DNA from 2 places in the Paenibacillus sp. 01T47 genome. Region 2 is predicted to be linked to the other one. Evidence: riboswitches for the same ligand, from Rfam matches in the RefSeq annotation. Region 2 holds a riboswitch; the other holds the start of a gene.
The links. Region 2 has a riboswitch for cobalamin ahead of metE (5-methyltetrahydropteroyltriglutamate--homocysteine S-methyltransferase). Riboswitches for the same ligand answer to the same signal wherever they lie in the genome.

Region 1: it holds a riboswitch for cobalamin, as region 2 does, so the genes downstream of both, AC1DOV_RS11290 (DUF4430 domain-containing protein) here and metE (5-methyltetrahydropteroyltriglutamate--homocysteine S-methyltransferase) in region 2, are expected to answer to the same signal.

Annotation. Positions count from the first base shown of each region.
Region 1 covers NZ_JBFTPA010000004.1:303,785-311,083, forward strand. Annotated here, with positions in the region: gene AC1DOV_RS11275 (Fe(3+) ABC transporter substrate-binding protein) at 1-746, shown strand, start outside; gene AC1DOV_RS11280 (ABC transporter permease) at 749-2,404, shown strand; gene AC1DOV_RS11285 (ABC transporter ATP-binding protein) at 2,401-3,066, shown strand; cobalamin riboswitch at 3,081-3,281, shown strand; gene AC1DOV_RS11290 (DUF4430 domain-containing protein) at 3,458-4,231, shown strand; gene AC1DOV_RS11295 (energy-coupling factor transporter transmembrane component T) at 4,224-5,093, shown strand; gene AC1DOV_RS11300 (ABC transporter ATP-binding protein) at 5,084-6,733, shown strand; gene AC1DOV_RS11305 (ECF transporter S component) at 6,721-7,299, shown strand, end outside.
Region 2 covers NZ_JBFTPA010000003.1:194,225-201,523, reverse strand. Annotated here, with positions in the region: gene metE (5-methyltetrahydropteroyltriglutamate--homocysteine S-methyltransferase) at 1-1,320, opposite strand, end outside; cobalamin riboswitch at 1,470-1,663, opposite strand; gene kduD (2-dehydro-3-deoxy-D-gluconate 5-dehydrogenase KduD) at 1,808-2,563, opposite strand; gene AC1DOV_RS08300 (DeoR/GlpR family DNA-binding transcription regulator) at 2,568-3,362, opposite strand; gene kduI (5-dehydro-4-deoxy-D-glucuronate isomerase) at 3,388-4,218, opposite strand; gene AC1DOV_RS08290 (TVP38/TMEM64 family protein) at 4,445-5,053, opposite strand; gene AC1DOV_RS08285 (winged helix-turn-helix domain-containing protein) at 5,130-5,375, opposite strand; gene AC1DOV_RS08280 (DUF2332 domain-containing protein) at 5,448-6,473, opposite strand; gene AC1DOV_RS08275 (SDR family oxidoreductase) at 6,603-7,299, opposite strand, start outside.

The DNA.
Region 1 (7,299 bases), on a different contig from region 2:
ATGAAGTGCTTCAACCGATTCAATCCACAACGGTTGATAGTAATGTACCCGCAGAGCTGCGGGATAACGAAAACAATTGGGTTGGCATTGCAACCCGTGCACGCGTTATCGTCTATGCCAAAGATCGTGTGAAGCCGGAGCAGCTGTCCACCTATGAAGATCTTGCAAATGCCGCATGGAAAGGGAAAGTATTGGCGCGCTCGTCTGCCAGCCTTTATAATCAGTCGCTGCTTGCTTCATTCATCGAACTAAATGGAGAGCAAAAGGCTGAAGAATGGGCGAAGGGGATTGTAGCAAACTTTGCTCGTGATCCTGAAGGCGGAGATCGCGACCAAGCGAAAGCGGTCGTTGCTGGTCTAGGTGATGTTGCGATTATGAACACTTATTACGTTGGGCAGATGTTGAATTCGAAGGATACGGAAGAAGTTAAGGTTGCAGAGAAAATTGGCGTATTCTTCCCGAACCAAGAAACGACAGGCACACATCTTAACATCAGCGGTGTAGGCCTTACTAAGCATGCTAAGAATAAAGATAACGCTGTTAAACTGATCGAATTCATGACAGGCAAAGATGGGCAAACGCTGTTAACGCAAGGAAGCTTCGAATTTCCTGTAAATGCTGCTGCAGAAAAGCCTGAGTTGTTAAAGGGCTGGGGTGACTTTAAAACACAGAAGCTGGATTTCTCCAAGCTGGGCGATCATAACAAAAAAGCAGTCGAGCTTCTGGCTAAGGCAGGTTGGAAATAAAAATGATGGCTTCCATCTCTTTGCGAAATTTAAAGAGAATATTGAACGGCTGGGTTATATTGAGCGTAATAGGGGCCATCATGGCCCTTATTCCGTCTCTTTATATTTTTTTCGGTTTGTTTGACAAACCGAATGAAAACTGGCAGCAAATCAAAGAGTATATGCTGTTTGAATCTGTCGTTCAATCTTTATATCTTGTAGTAGGATCGGTGTTTTTCTCCGTTATCATCGGCGTGTCGCTTGCATGGCTTGTTGCAGCCTATGATTTCCCGATGCGGAAGTTCTTTCACTTTGCATTTTTGCTGCCACTGGCTATTCCACCATATATTGCAGCTTATACTTACGGTTCTATGCTGAGCTATACGGGCAGCATACAAGTTTTTATGCGAAATACGCTCGGCGTAACCCCTAACCAAGCTTATTTTGATATATTGTCCATGAAAGGCGCTATTTTCATATTTTCAATGTTTTTATTTCCTTACATTTATTTGATGACCAAAACCTTTATGGAGAAGCAAAGCGCAGCTTTCATAGAAAACGCAAGATTGCTCGGCAAAGGGCAGCTTCATATCTTTTTCCGAATCGTATTGCCTTTGTCGCAGGCTGCAATTATCGGCGGAGCCAGCCTCGTCGCATTTGAGGTACTGAATGATTTTGGAGTAACAAAACATTTTGGCATTGCTTCGTTTACTGCAACGATTTTCAAAACATGGTTTGGTATGTATGACGTTGATTCTGCCCTGAGATTATCTGCGCTCCTAATGAGCGCTATTATTGGATTGTTTATTATGGAGAGACTGCTTCGCAGGCGAAAAATGTATCATTCCGCGACAAGCAAGCTTAATCCGCTTAAACGAAGGAAGTTATCCTATTTAGGGACAGCTGCTGCTATTTTTGTGAGCACGGTTATATTTGCCCTTTCGTTCGCTATTCCAGTAGTTCAGCTCCTCGTTTGGGCGACATGGACATATCAAGATGTATTGAACAGCAAATTTGCGCAGCTCGTCTCAAACACGCTTTTGGTTTCCATTGTTGCGATTACCGTGTTGATGCTGCTTGCAGTTATTGTCGCCAATGTAAGCCGGAGCCTGAATCGATCGCTTTTGTCGCTTGCAGCAACAAAGCTAATTTTAATGGGCTACTCTATCCCGGGTGCTGTTTTGTCCATTGGCGTGCTTGCTTTGTTTATTTCCCTAGACCATCAATTAAGCGGCGTCTATTCATGGTTAGGTTTTGGATCGAGCAAGCTCGTGCTCAGCATGTCGCTCGTAATGCTTATTTTCGCCTATGTAATCCGCTTCCTTGGTGTAGGATTTAATGCGGTGGAAGCGGGATTTGATAAAATAGGCAATCGTTATTCTGAAGCTTCCAGAACGCTCGGCATCGGTATGACTGCTACCTTCTTCAAAGTTGACTTGCCTTTAATAAAAGGATCCATATTAGCAGGCTTCCTGCTTACCTTTATGGAAATTATGAAGGAGCTGCCGCTGACGCTGCTGCTGCGCCCGTTTAATTTTGAGACGCTAGCGACAAAAGCCTATCAATATGCAAGCGATGAGCAAATTCATCAAGCTTCGGTACCGTCTTTATTCATAATCACGGTGGGAATGGCAACTGTTTTTGTTTATCATCGGTTGGGAGAGAAGAAATCCAGATGAACTTTTTTGAGCTGACTAACGTTTCTTTTAGCTATGATAATGGGAAAAAGAGTGTATTGGAAAACTTTACGATGCAAATGCAGAAGGGTGAAGTTGTTGGAGTGCTTGGTCAAAGCGGTTGCGGGAAAAGCACGCTGTTGCGGATTATTGCCGGGCTTGAGATTCCTGCCTCGGGACGTATTGCCGCTGGCGGCAGGGTTTTAGTAGATGATCAGCAGTTTATTCAGCCTGAGCAGCGCGGCATAGGCATGGTGTTTCAGGATTATGCGTTGTTTCCTCATCTGACTGTCGGTCAAAATATATTATTTGGTTTACATCGATTATCAAGAAAAGACAGATTCAAACGGCTGGATGAAATGCTGGAGCTGATACAGTTAAATGATTTCGTCAAGCGTTATCCGCATGAGCTTAGCGGCGGTCAGCAGCAGCGTGTTGCTTTTGCTCGTGCGCTTGCCCCGTCTCCCTTGATGCTGTTGATGGATGAGCCATTTAGCAGTTTGGATTCACACTTAAAGCAAAGCATTCGGGAGGAGCTGAAGCGATTGCTTCACAAAGCCCAAATTACGTGTATGTTCGTCACCCATGATCAAGAGGATGCAGCTGCTATTTGCGATCGAATCATTCAAATCCCATATAGACAAACCCCAGCAATCCCGATATGATTGATTAAATAATCGCATAATTGAATAGAGAAGGTGCAAACAAAAGCATGCTTTTGTTTGCTTAATAGGGAAGTCCGGTTCAATGCCGGCGCGGTCCCGCCACTGTATGTGAAGAGTGATTCTCTGCAAATGCCACTGTCCGATTCAAGGATGGGAAGGTGTGAGAATCGCGTTGACGCACAAGCCAGGAAACCTGCCTTTTTTATTTTGTTTCTCATTCTTCGGGGGTAAAGAATGTGGAGGCGTAATCGTTTTGCAGGACGCATCATATATTTTAGTTATATACGGTTGCTATTCTTACATTCGGCATGCAGATCCCCTAATAGAAGGGGGTCTTTTTTTTATTGTTAAGGTTTGTGTGAATGAGACAAAAAGGAGCAGAAAAGAGACGATGGCAAAGATCTACAAGAAATGGTTACCAAGCTTAATCATCCTATGGCTGTTTATTGGTTTATTAGCTGGCTGTGCCAGTCCGGCACAAAGCGTTAATTCCAATACCAATCAAGTGCAAACCAGCAACGAAGGACAAGTGGGAAAAGAAGCGGAGAAAGCCGCTGATGAGCAGCCAACGAGTACTTCAGCATCAGAAACGGCAGAGGCAACGCAGTTGCCTAGCGAAGATAAAGATCAAGATAACGCGAAGGCAACCGACAACGCTGGCGGTAAGCAAGCAACGCCTTCCCCGAAGCCGAAGCAGACAAATGAGCCAAAACTGGATGATCCAAAAACGAAGCCTACTACTTCTGCGAAACCAACCAAAACAGACAGTGCGGCTACTGCGAAGCCCGTCACGCCTGTTGCAACGCCGAATCCTATGCAGACGGTTACGATTTCAATTGTCGCGGACAAAGATACGGGAACGGTGCTTGCACCAACAGCCGTAGAGTTCAAGAAGGACGATACCGTTCTAGATGTATTGAAGAAAATTACGAGAAAAAACAAAATACAAATGGAATACAGAGGTGTTAAAGGCGGTGCTTATATCGAAGGCATCGATAATATTTACGAATTCGATCTGGGTGCGAAGAGCGGCTGGATGTACCGAGTAAACGGTGAGTTTCCTAACAAGGGCGCCGGGGTTTACAAGGTTAATGAAGGTGATGTTATTGAATGGTTGTACACGACTGATCTTGGCGAGGATATAGGAGCAAAATTCGATGAATAGTGCGTTCGGTTCGGTACATCCGGTTACGAGCTTCAGTTATTATGCAGGAGTCATTACATTCGGCATGCTCTTATTTCATCCTGTTTTCTTATTGACGTCACTTGCTGCGATTACGGTAATTATTGTCATTCATGGCGAAGGGAAGCGGCTGCTTAAGCTGCTTCCTTATTATGTTCTAATGGGCGGTTTAGTTGCTGTTCTTAACCCGCTGTTTTCTCATCGCGGGCGGCATATTTTATTTTATTTTATGGATCAGCCGATCACGTTGGAAGCTATTTTATATGGTGTGACGATGATGCTCTCTTTATTGTGCATTTTACTAGCCTTTGTATCGTTTCAGCAGATTGTTACGACGGAGAAATGGATGTATTTATTTTCACGAGTCGCTCCGCGAACTGCACTGCTAACCTCGATGTCGATTCGGTTCGTACCGCTTTTCTTGCGGAGACTGGATCAAATTACTACGGTTCAACGAATAAAAGGGGTTTCGATTCTCGAAGGCAGCTTGAAAAAACGGAGCAAGGATGGCATGCTGCTCGTTCGTGTGCTGTTGACCTGGTCCTTGGAGGAGGCGCTTCAGACCGCTGATTCTATGAAAGCTAGAGGGTATGGCGCAGCTAAACGAAGCTCTTATGTCATCTATCGTATGGATCGTAGAGATTGGTATGTTCTATTGTTTCTTGGAGCAATGGCACTAGTATGCATTTGGGGCTGGATGCAAGGTTTTGGTGTGCTTACTATTTACCCGCGTCTGGAAACAATGCAGTTTCATAGGGGGGAAGGCATTGCATACGCTTGCTATTGCGCCTTTCTGTTAACACCAGTCGTACTTGAAGAAATGGAGAGAAGGTCATGGAAGTAATTCAGGTTGATCAATTGACGTTCCATTATCCGGAATCAACGGTTGCAGCACTCGATAACATTACTTTAAATATCAAGCCAGGCGATTTTGTCGTCCTTTGTGGGGCATCCGGCTGCGGCAAAACGACGCTGCTTCGGCACTTGAAAAAAGAAACGCAGCCTACGGGGAAACGCTCAGGCACCATTAAGTATAATCGTGTATTGCTAGAGGAACTGCCTGCGGTCGAGGCGGCTGAACAGATCGGCATGGTGTTTCAAAACCCTGAAAATCAAATTGTGATGGATCAGGTATGGCATGAGCTGGCTTTTTCCATGGAAAATGTCGGCTATGGGCAAGCGGTTATGCGTAAACGACTAGCCGAAATGAGCCATTTCTTTGGGCTGGATGAGCTGATTAACAAATCCGTTCATGAAATATCGGGGGGACAGAAGCAGCTGATCAATCTTGCTTCAGTATTGCTGCTGCAGCCAAAGCTGCTTCTATTAGATGAGCCCACCTCTCAGCTTGATCCGGTAGCGGCGCGAGATTTTCTGCAGTTTATTTATCGGCTGAATCAGGAAATGTCGATGACGGTTATTATAAGCGAGCATCGGCTGGAGGATGTTATTCCACTTGCAGATCGAATCATTCTGCTGGAGGAAGGCAAAGTGAAATACGACGCGCCGCCGAGAGAGCTATGCCGGCTCGTTGGTGTTGATGCAGCGCAGAAAGAAATGCCATACCTGCCTTCCGTTACGAAGCTGTTTCTATCTGCCCAGAAGGCTGGCAGCCTACCAGAAGCAAATCAAATTCCGCTTACCGTGCGTGAAGGGAAGAAGTGGCTCTCCAATGTTTTCGGCGTACATACAATAGGCGCAAATCATTCAGTAATCAACGAAAGCAGCGAGCTCGAAAAAAAGGAATGGCTGCTTGCTTGTGATGAAATAACGTTTAAATACGAAAAAGCGAGTGCAGAGGTGTTGAAGAAGCTGTCGCTTAACGTGTACAAGTATGAGTTTTTGGCGGTGCTTGGCGGCAACGGGGCTGGAAAAACAACGATGCTGCAAATGATGGCCGGATTATTAAAGCCGCAGCGAGGCAAGCTGAAGCGGGATAAATCGATTAAAGTTGGTTATTTGGCGCAAAATCCACTGCTTTATTTTAGCTACGATACAGTTGAAGAGGAGCTTCAGCGAATGGCGGATTACGCCAAACTCGATGATCGGGATCGGAAAATAGCTCAGGTTGTCGATTCCCTGCAGATTTCCTCTATTTTGCCGAAGCATCCTTATGATTTGAGCGGAGGAGAGCAGCAGAGAGCGGCGTTAGCCTTAGTGCTGCTTGGTGAGCCGGATGTTCTATGCTTGGATGAGCCGACAAAGGGGCTTGATCCCATAGCCAAGCAGCGAACAGCGGAGCTGCTGCAGCAGTTATGCCATGCAGGCAAAACCATAGTCATGGTCACACATGATATTGAATTTGCTGCCGAGCATGCAACGCGCTGCGCGATGCTGTTTGATGGAGCAATATCTGCTGAGTCGGAGCCGGCGCAATTTTTTGGTACTAATTATTTTTACACAACAGCCATCAATCGAACGGTGCGTGAATGGCTGCCAGAAGCGCTGACGACAGAGGATGTGATTGCAACGTGGGCAAAATAAAGCTCTGGTTCATTGCCAGCATTGGACTGTTCATCGCAGCTATGGCCTTATCCTCTGCCATTTCCGATGATCATTATTTAATGCTAAGTATCGTGCTGCTATTTGTCACGATGATTCCTTTTTTTGCAAGGTTTGAGAGACGGAAGATCGAAGCGCGCGAGATTGTTATCCTTGCTGTGCTGGCGGCCATTGCGGCCATTAGCCGCGTACCGTTTGCGCCGCTGCCGAGCGTTCAGCCCACATCCTTCGTGATCATTATTGCTGCGATTGTGTTTGGAGCTGAATCGGGCTTCATTATCGGCGCAATAGCTGCAGTCGTATCGAATATCTTTCTAGGTCAGGGCCCGTGGACGCCATGGCAAATGTTTTGCTGGGGGATGATCGGGGCTAGCGCGGGGTGGCTGCGAAATACTTGGCTCATCAAAACAAAGACCGGCTTGCTCGTATTTGGTTTTGGATGGGGCTTCTTGTTTGGCTGGATTATGAATATTTGGTTTATCATCGGATTGCCGGACGCGCTGAGCTGGAATTTGATTTTTGTTGCCTACATTCAAAGCTTTTATTTT
Region 2 (7,299 bases):
GCCGATTGTTGTTGTTGGAAGGAACGGCAAATTCCACTTTTGCTGCTGCAGCTTTTGTCTCTCCGCAAATGGCTTCTGCCTCGTTGAAGGATGCGCCGCTATCGCTGCTGCATCAGCAGCTTGGCGATTGCGGGCAGGAGAAATGGATAAATGATGAATCCGCTCGCCGTTAAGCTTAAGCTCAAGCTTGCGCAGTTCTGAGATGTCCGCCTCATTTACAGTCGCTGTTTCACTTAGCCACACAATTTCATCCAGCTTTTCTTCCGCGAATGCAAGCGCCTCACGCAGCTCTACTGGCAGATTGGTTTCGTTTTTTGCCGTTACCGGCACATGCAGCAGGCTGCATGACGATTGAATGATCGCGCGCTCAGCTGGAATGTATGCCGAAAGCTTTTGCAGCAATTCGAGCTTTTGCTTATAGTCTGAGCGCCAAATGTTGCGTCCGTCTACAAGTCCGATACCGACGAGCTTATCCTTCGGATAACCAAATTGCTCCAGCGACTTCAAGTTTTGCTCCAAACCATGAACGAAATCCAAACCGATCGCTTGTACCGGGAGAGCAACTACAGCTTCATAATGCTCAACCGCCTCAAAATACGTTTGAAGCATTATGTTAAGCGCTGGTGCTGCTTGGTTCAGCCTTGCATAAATCGATTCAACCCATTGCATCTCTTCCTCAGAAATAGAGGTAACAAGGATGGGCTCATCGATTTGCATCCATTGTACGCCTTCTTGCTCAAGCTCCTTAAGCAGCTGAGCATAAAGCGGTATAAACTGCTCAATAAGCTGCGGAAGCTGCTTGGCATCGTAGCCCTTCGACAGCTTGAGGAAGGTGTATAGACCGATAATGACAGGTTTACCTTCAATGCCAAGCTTTTCTTTGGCTTCGCGGTACGCAATCAGCGGACGGTTTTCCGTCAGTACCGGAGCAGCACCCGCAAGTTCTGGCACAATATAGTGATAGTTGGTATTAAACCATTTGGTCATCTCGCAGGCTTGTGCTTCCTGTGTCCCTCTCGCCATTGCGTAGTAGGTCTGTACGGGAACAGGACCTCCATCATAGGAAAAACGATCTGGCACAAGGCCAAACATCGCTGCAGTATCCAGCATTTGATCATACAACGTAAAATCATTAACAGGAATTAGCGAAATTCCTTTATCCTTTTGCAGCTTCAGGTTGTTAAGACGAATACTTTCAAGCGTTTGGAGGAATACCGTTTCGTCCAAATCACCTTTCCAAAAGGCTTCAAGCGCTTTTTTCCATTCCCGATTTTCGCCGATACGCGGATATCCAAGTACACTGTTTTGCAGTTTGCTCACGTTCATATTTCCTCCTAATAAATGTAATTATTATGAAATAAAAGCACAAAAAAGAGCGTCGTTACCTTAAAGAAGCAAAGGTAAAGACGCCCGGCGTTTTAATAAACAGCGGTTCTGTCTTAACACCTCCCTATCTCCCGTAGGTAAAATCAGTGTCGTTCAAATAGGCAGGTCTCCTGGCTCCAGAATCATCATCGTAAGCTTGCCTTCCCAACCGGTTAAGATCAGTGGCGTTAGCGCTTAGACTCCTCTGTTACAGTGGCGGGACCGCGTCGGTTTTGCACCGGACTTCCCTTTTAAGCTCAAGCTATACAGCAAGAGCACCTATTTCCACTTATTTCAGTTGTTGATCGCATTTTTTAGGATCACGAATAACTATACACGCAAAATAATAACCATACAATGGAAATCATTATAATATCAAAAAAAGACTCTCCTCTAAGCAGCCTGCGCTGCAAAAGGAAAGCCTTATTGGTTTTTTATATAATTACCTAACCAGCCAACCGCCATCAACAGCCAAAATATGGCCGTTCATATAATCAGAAGCTGAAGAAGCTAGGAATACCGCTGGTCCAATCAAATCCTGCGATGTACCCCAGCGTCCCGCTGGTATGCGCTGCAAAATTTGAGCACTGCGAACAGGATCCTCGCGAAGCGCTTCGGTGTTGTCTGTACTCATGTAGCCTGGGGCTATGGCATTTACCTGCAAGCCTTTAGCTGCCCATTCGCTAGCAAGCGCTTTGGTAAGACCGGCAACGGCATGTTTGCTGGACGTATAGCCCGGAACATTAATTCCGCCTTGGAAGGTTAACATCGACGCAATGTTAATAATTTTCCCTGAGCCCTGTTCAATCATATGTTTCCCGGCCAGCTGGGAAAGGAGAAATACAGAATTCAAGTTAACATCGAGTACATCCTGCCAGTCCTCGTAGCTATGCTCTGCAGCTGGTGTGCGGCGAATGATACCCGCGTTGTTGACCAAAATATCGATGCGTCCCAGTTCTTCAACTGTACGATCAACAATTCCAGCAAGCTTCGTTCGGTCAGCAATATCGGTCTGAATTGTAATCGCTTTGCGTCCAAGCTCTCTTATCGCTGCTGCCGTTTTGTCAGCAGGCGTTTGGTTCGTGACAAGCGCGATATCCGCACCCGCTCGTGCTAATCCAAGCGCAATCGCTTCCCCAAGCCCGCGCCCTGCACCTGTGACGACAGCTGTTTTACCCGTCAAATCAAACAAACTCATCGGCTCAGCTCCTACCTTTAGTACGCTTCCCATTTTCCGAAAGCGCTGCTTTCATCATTTTTATATTTTGTGACTCATACCTCGCCGCAACGTCCGCATCTATACCTTCGTCTGTGATGATATAGTCAATTTCATGCAAACCGGCAAACGTTATTAGTGCACCCTTATCGAATTTGTTATGATCGGCAAGGCAGTAGACGACCTTGGCATTTTCCATATACAGTTTCTTCAGCTTCGTCAATTCTTCTGTGAATATGGTAAGCCCATATTCCATATGAATGCCGGTTGTGGAAAGAAACAGCTTGTGTACATTCAGTCGTTTAATCCATTCCTGCGATTCTGCGCCGATAAGCAAATTGTTATGCCGGTAGCCCCCGGGAATAACAAGCCTTACTTGGTCCTTCGCAGTCAGCTCCCGAATGATAAGCAGATCGTTCGTAAGCACCGTAACCGGGATGTTGGGCAGACGTTTTGCCATTTCGAGCGTAGTACTGCCAGCATCAAGCGCAATAATATCATTAGGCTCGATGCATGAAAGAGCAAGCTCCGCAATCGCCGCCTTCTCCCGCTGATGCTTGCTGTTTGGGAATTGCAGCGGATAAAGGCTGTCTTCGCCTCTATGCTGGGGCACAGCTCCGCCATGAGTCCGTTTCAGCAATCCCTTCTCTTCCAGCTTCTCTAAATCTTCACGAACTGTTTTCTCCGTGACTTGAAACAGCTCGCTTAGCTCGGAAACTTTAACCGCGCCAAGCTGCTCCAATTTATCTATAATCTTACGATGCCGTTCGGCAGCAAGCATAGTGCACCCCCTGTAGCGAATGTTTCTATTTTAGCTCGCTTGCAGGTACGGCGTCCATATCTGTAAATGTGTAGTTCTCTCCAGCCATCGACCAGCAGAATGTATAATTGCTTGTGCCCACTCCTGAGTGGATCGACCATGGCGGTGAAAGAATCGCTTGGTCATTGGCAACAACAAGATGTCTCGTCTGCGAAGGCTCGCCCATCATATGGAATACGCGAGCATCATCATTCATGTCGAAGTACAAGTATGCTTCCATGCGGCGGTCATGGACATGAGAAGGCATCGTATTCCAGACGCTTCCCGTTTTCAAGCTCGTTACACCAAGCATAAGCTGGCAGCTTTGGATGCCGTCTGCGTGGATATATTTATAAAGAATACGTTCATTGGAAGTCTCCTGCGAACCAAGATGAGTCGGATTCGCTTCCTCCATCGTCATCTTGCGTGTTGCAATTTCAGCATGCGCAAGCGCGGAACAGAAATAAAGCTTCGCAGGGTTTGCTTTATCTACACTTGACAGCAGCACCTGACGTTTGCCCTTGCCAACATAAAGCACGTCGAGCTTATTCAGCTCGTATACTTCCCCATCAACGGAAATCGAAGCAGGTCCGCCAATATTCAAGAAACCAACCTCGCGGCGTTCCAAGAAATATTCGGTTTTTAGCGTTGCAGCATCCTCCAGCTCAAGCGTCTCGTTCACAGGCAATGCTCCGCCTACAACCATTCTGTCATAATGCGTATATGTCATTTTTAATTGATCTTGCTCAAACAAGCTTTCGATCAAAAACTCGCTGCGCAGACGTTCCGTATCATATTGCTTCACATCAGTAGGATTCGTAGTATGGCGTACTTCCATTGGATAAAAGCCTCCTAAAAGTTATTTGCGTTAGACTCGCCTCGCAAGCTACGCTAATGTTTGTTATTGTTCGTTTCTATAATAACACACATTTACGAACATAAAAAGAACATTTTAAACATTTTGGATTAGCATGAACATTTTATTTTCGAGAAGATTGTACAACAAAAAAACGACCTCCGCGCGCATCATTTGCGAAGAGGCCGTCTGTTGTTTTAGAGGAAACCTACTGAAGCTTCCACCTTCGATAAACATAAAGAGATACCGCCATAAACATGCCGTATACTAAGACGGTAACAAATACGTTTCTTGGGTCCGTCATAAGCGTGTCACCGATCGTGGCGAACAACAGCATCGCTGGAATTTTACCAATCGATGAGGCGATCGCATAAACGGTAAAGGAAACACGGCTTAGCGCCGAGTACATATTAACTGCAATGGATGGAATGAACGGAATGAGCCGAGCAAACATAATCGTCAGAAAAGCATTCTGCTCAAACATCACCGTTAGTTTTCCGATGCTTGGATAACGGTAGAGAAATTTCTTCCCCCACTCTTGATAGCCATAGCGGATAAACAGAAACATCACAATGGATGCTGCCACTGAGCCCGTCCAAGTCACTGCCGCGCCTAACACTGGGCCAAGAGCAGCACCAATGAGCCCGCCGATTACGGGATACGGGATGACAGGAAATAGTGCGACGAGCGTTGCCATAATGACGACGAGCGGCACGTTATCCGCTTGTTGAAACCACGTCAAAATCACATCGCCATAACGATAAATAAGAAAAGCAATACTGGCATACAAAGCAGCTAAACCTGTTTTTTTGAGCATTGTTGTACCCCTGAATAAAAGATATCTCCAGCTTATCATTATTGAAGATAAATACGAGCAATGCATTGTGTCAAATTTAAGTTTTGGAATGACAACGAAGTGTTCGGGATATTTTCAACTTGCGCCGCAGCCGGTAAATGTGATCATCTACCGTACGATCTACCGGCGCCTCCATTGGCCAGACGTTGTCTAGCAGCTGTTCGCGCGACAGCGTTTGCCCTGCATGGCTGTGCATGAAATGCAGCAGCGCATATTCCTTCGGAAGCAGTACAATCTTTTGTGCTTTCCATGCAACGGTGTAAGCACCCGCATCCCATTCCATAAATCTCTCGACCTCTATCCCTGCGCGCTGAAATTATGCTCTTTCGTTAAATCCACAATGAACGAGGTAGGATCAAAGCATCCACCGAAACCAACGGCCATGACCATCTGTTTCCGCTAACGTTTCCGTTTGCTCCTTGCCCTCCAAATAATAATCAAGATGAAGATTTGGGTCCCACATATTATTGTAGAGGTGAAATATATCTCTTTGTTGCCCTATTCTCCTAATGCTGTCTGTTAATTCAACTTTGTCGTCATGAGTCATTTGGTTGGCTACATGGGTGTGAAACACACCAATAACACAATCCTCCGTTATTTTAGCAACCATTTCAGCAAGTCGTTTCACGCCATTCCCCTGAAACAACTCCATCTGCTGCCCTTTTAATAAAGAAGCTGCTTTGTCAAAATTCACAGTCCGCTCATTATGCTCAGGCCATATCAACGACTTTAACCAAAGATAATCGTCTTCCTCTTCCAGATTATTAACGTGCAAATCTATTCCTATCCTTGCAATCACTGGCGGACTTTGTTTTAGGAGATGCGGAATAACATCTCCACGAACTTCCGAGTGCAGTACCAGTTCAGCATCTATATTTCCATAGGTTTCACTATTGTTATATTGATAACTATACTTATCCCAAAAAAGCTGCAGCCCCGCACTTGTTCCGATTTCAATGATGGCCAATGGTTTTTTCGTTTTTTGATACATGTAACAAAATGCAGGATACAAGTAAGCACAGCGTCTAACCTCATTCGTTTGTACAAGCTTGCTTTGGAGCAGTTGAACAATTTCGTTTTTATGCTGAAGGCAAAAGTGTTTAAAAAAAGGGAATGCCTCCGCCGCATCTCTCGGATCGTTAACTAAGCTGCCATAAAACTTTTGCAGTTCGTGGCTGGTCTCTTTGCGCAGCAAGTACTGAACCGCAGCAAAAAAAAGATTGGGTACTGGCTGGCCTTCTCTGCAATAAGAAGCCATCTGAAGCATTTCATCATCGTCTGCAATGGCTAATGATAGCTGTTCATATAAACAGCTTGAGCCTTTGCATTCCCTCGTCGCGAACACCATAAATTGCTCAGTCAAAATAGGTTTGTTCAACAATGCCATCCCTCCATTTTCCCACTTAACGGCATTGTATCATGGCTATCGATAAATTATATTTCAATGATTTTATAAACTATATAGATTTCTTTTATCACTTGTACGTAGGATGATAAAGGACAAAATCAGCTATTTACCTAAAAAACCGCCTTCAGATTTTATAACTTGCCCGGTTATCCACTGTGATTCGTCACTCGCCAAGAAGCTGATTGCTTTAGCTGCATCCTCCGGCAAACCGATGCGTCCCATAGGGAACATTGGCAAAAAGCCAGCCTTCATCTGCTCATCCATCCAGCCAGAATCGGTGGGACCTGGATCAAATCCATTTACTGTAATTTGAAGCGGAGCCAACCCTACAGATAGCGGCTCGATAAGCCCAATCAATGCGCCTTTTGTTGCAATGTAAGCCAAATTATTAGGATCGGGCCCTTTTGAAACCATAAAAATAATTCTGCCCGATGTCCCTTTAATTTGGTTTTTCTCAAATCTGCTCGCAAACTCTGTGCTTAACAATATCGGCCCGCGGTTATTCACAGCATAATGTTGGTCCAATATATTTATATCCAAGCTTTTATAATTGGAAGGTACGCAATAGGTGGCGTTGTTAATTAAAATCGTCGCGTGGCCTAACGACCTTTCTACTTGTTCCATTATAAGGGCAGGAGTTTCCACATCGGCAAAATCCGCTTCCATATGACTTGCCCTCACGCCTAAGTCTTCTAGTTCCTTACGCAGCTGCTCAGGCCAATCCTTCTCTCCCCCATTGCCTTCCGTTTCATCAAAGGCATGCCAATGCGTAAAGAAAATGTCTGCTCCTAAGCGTGCA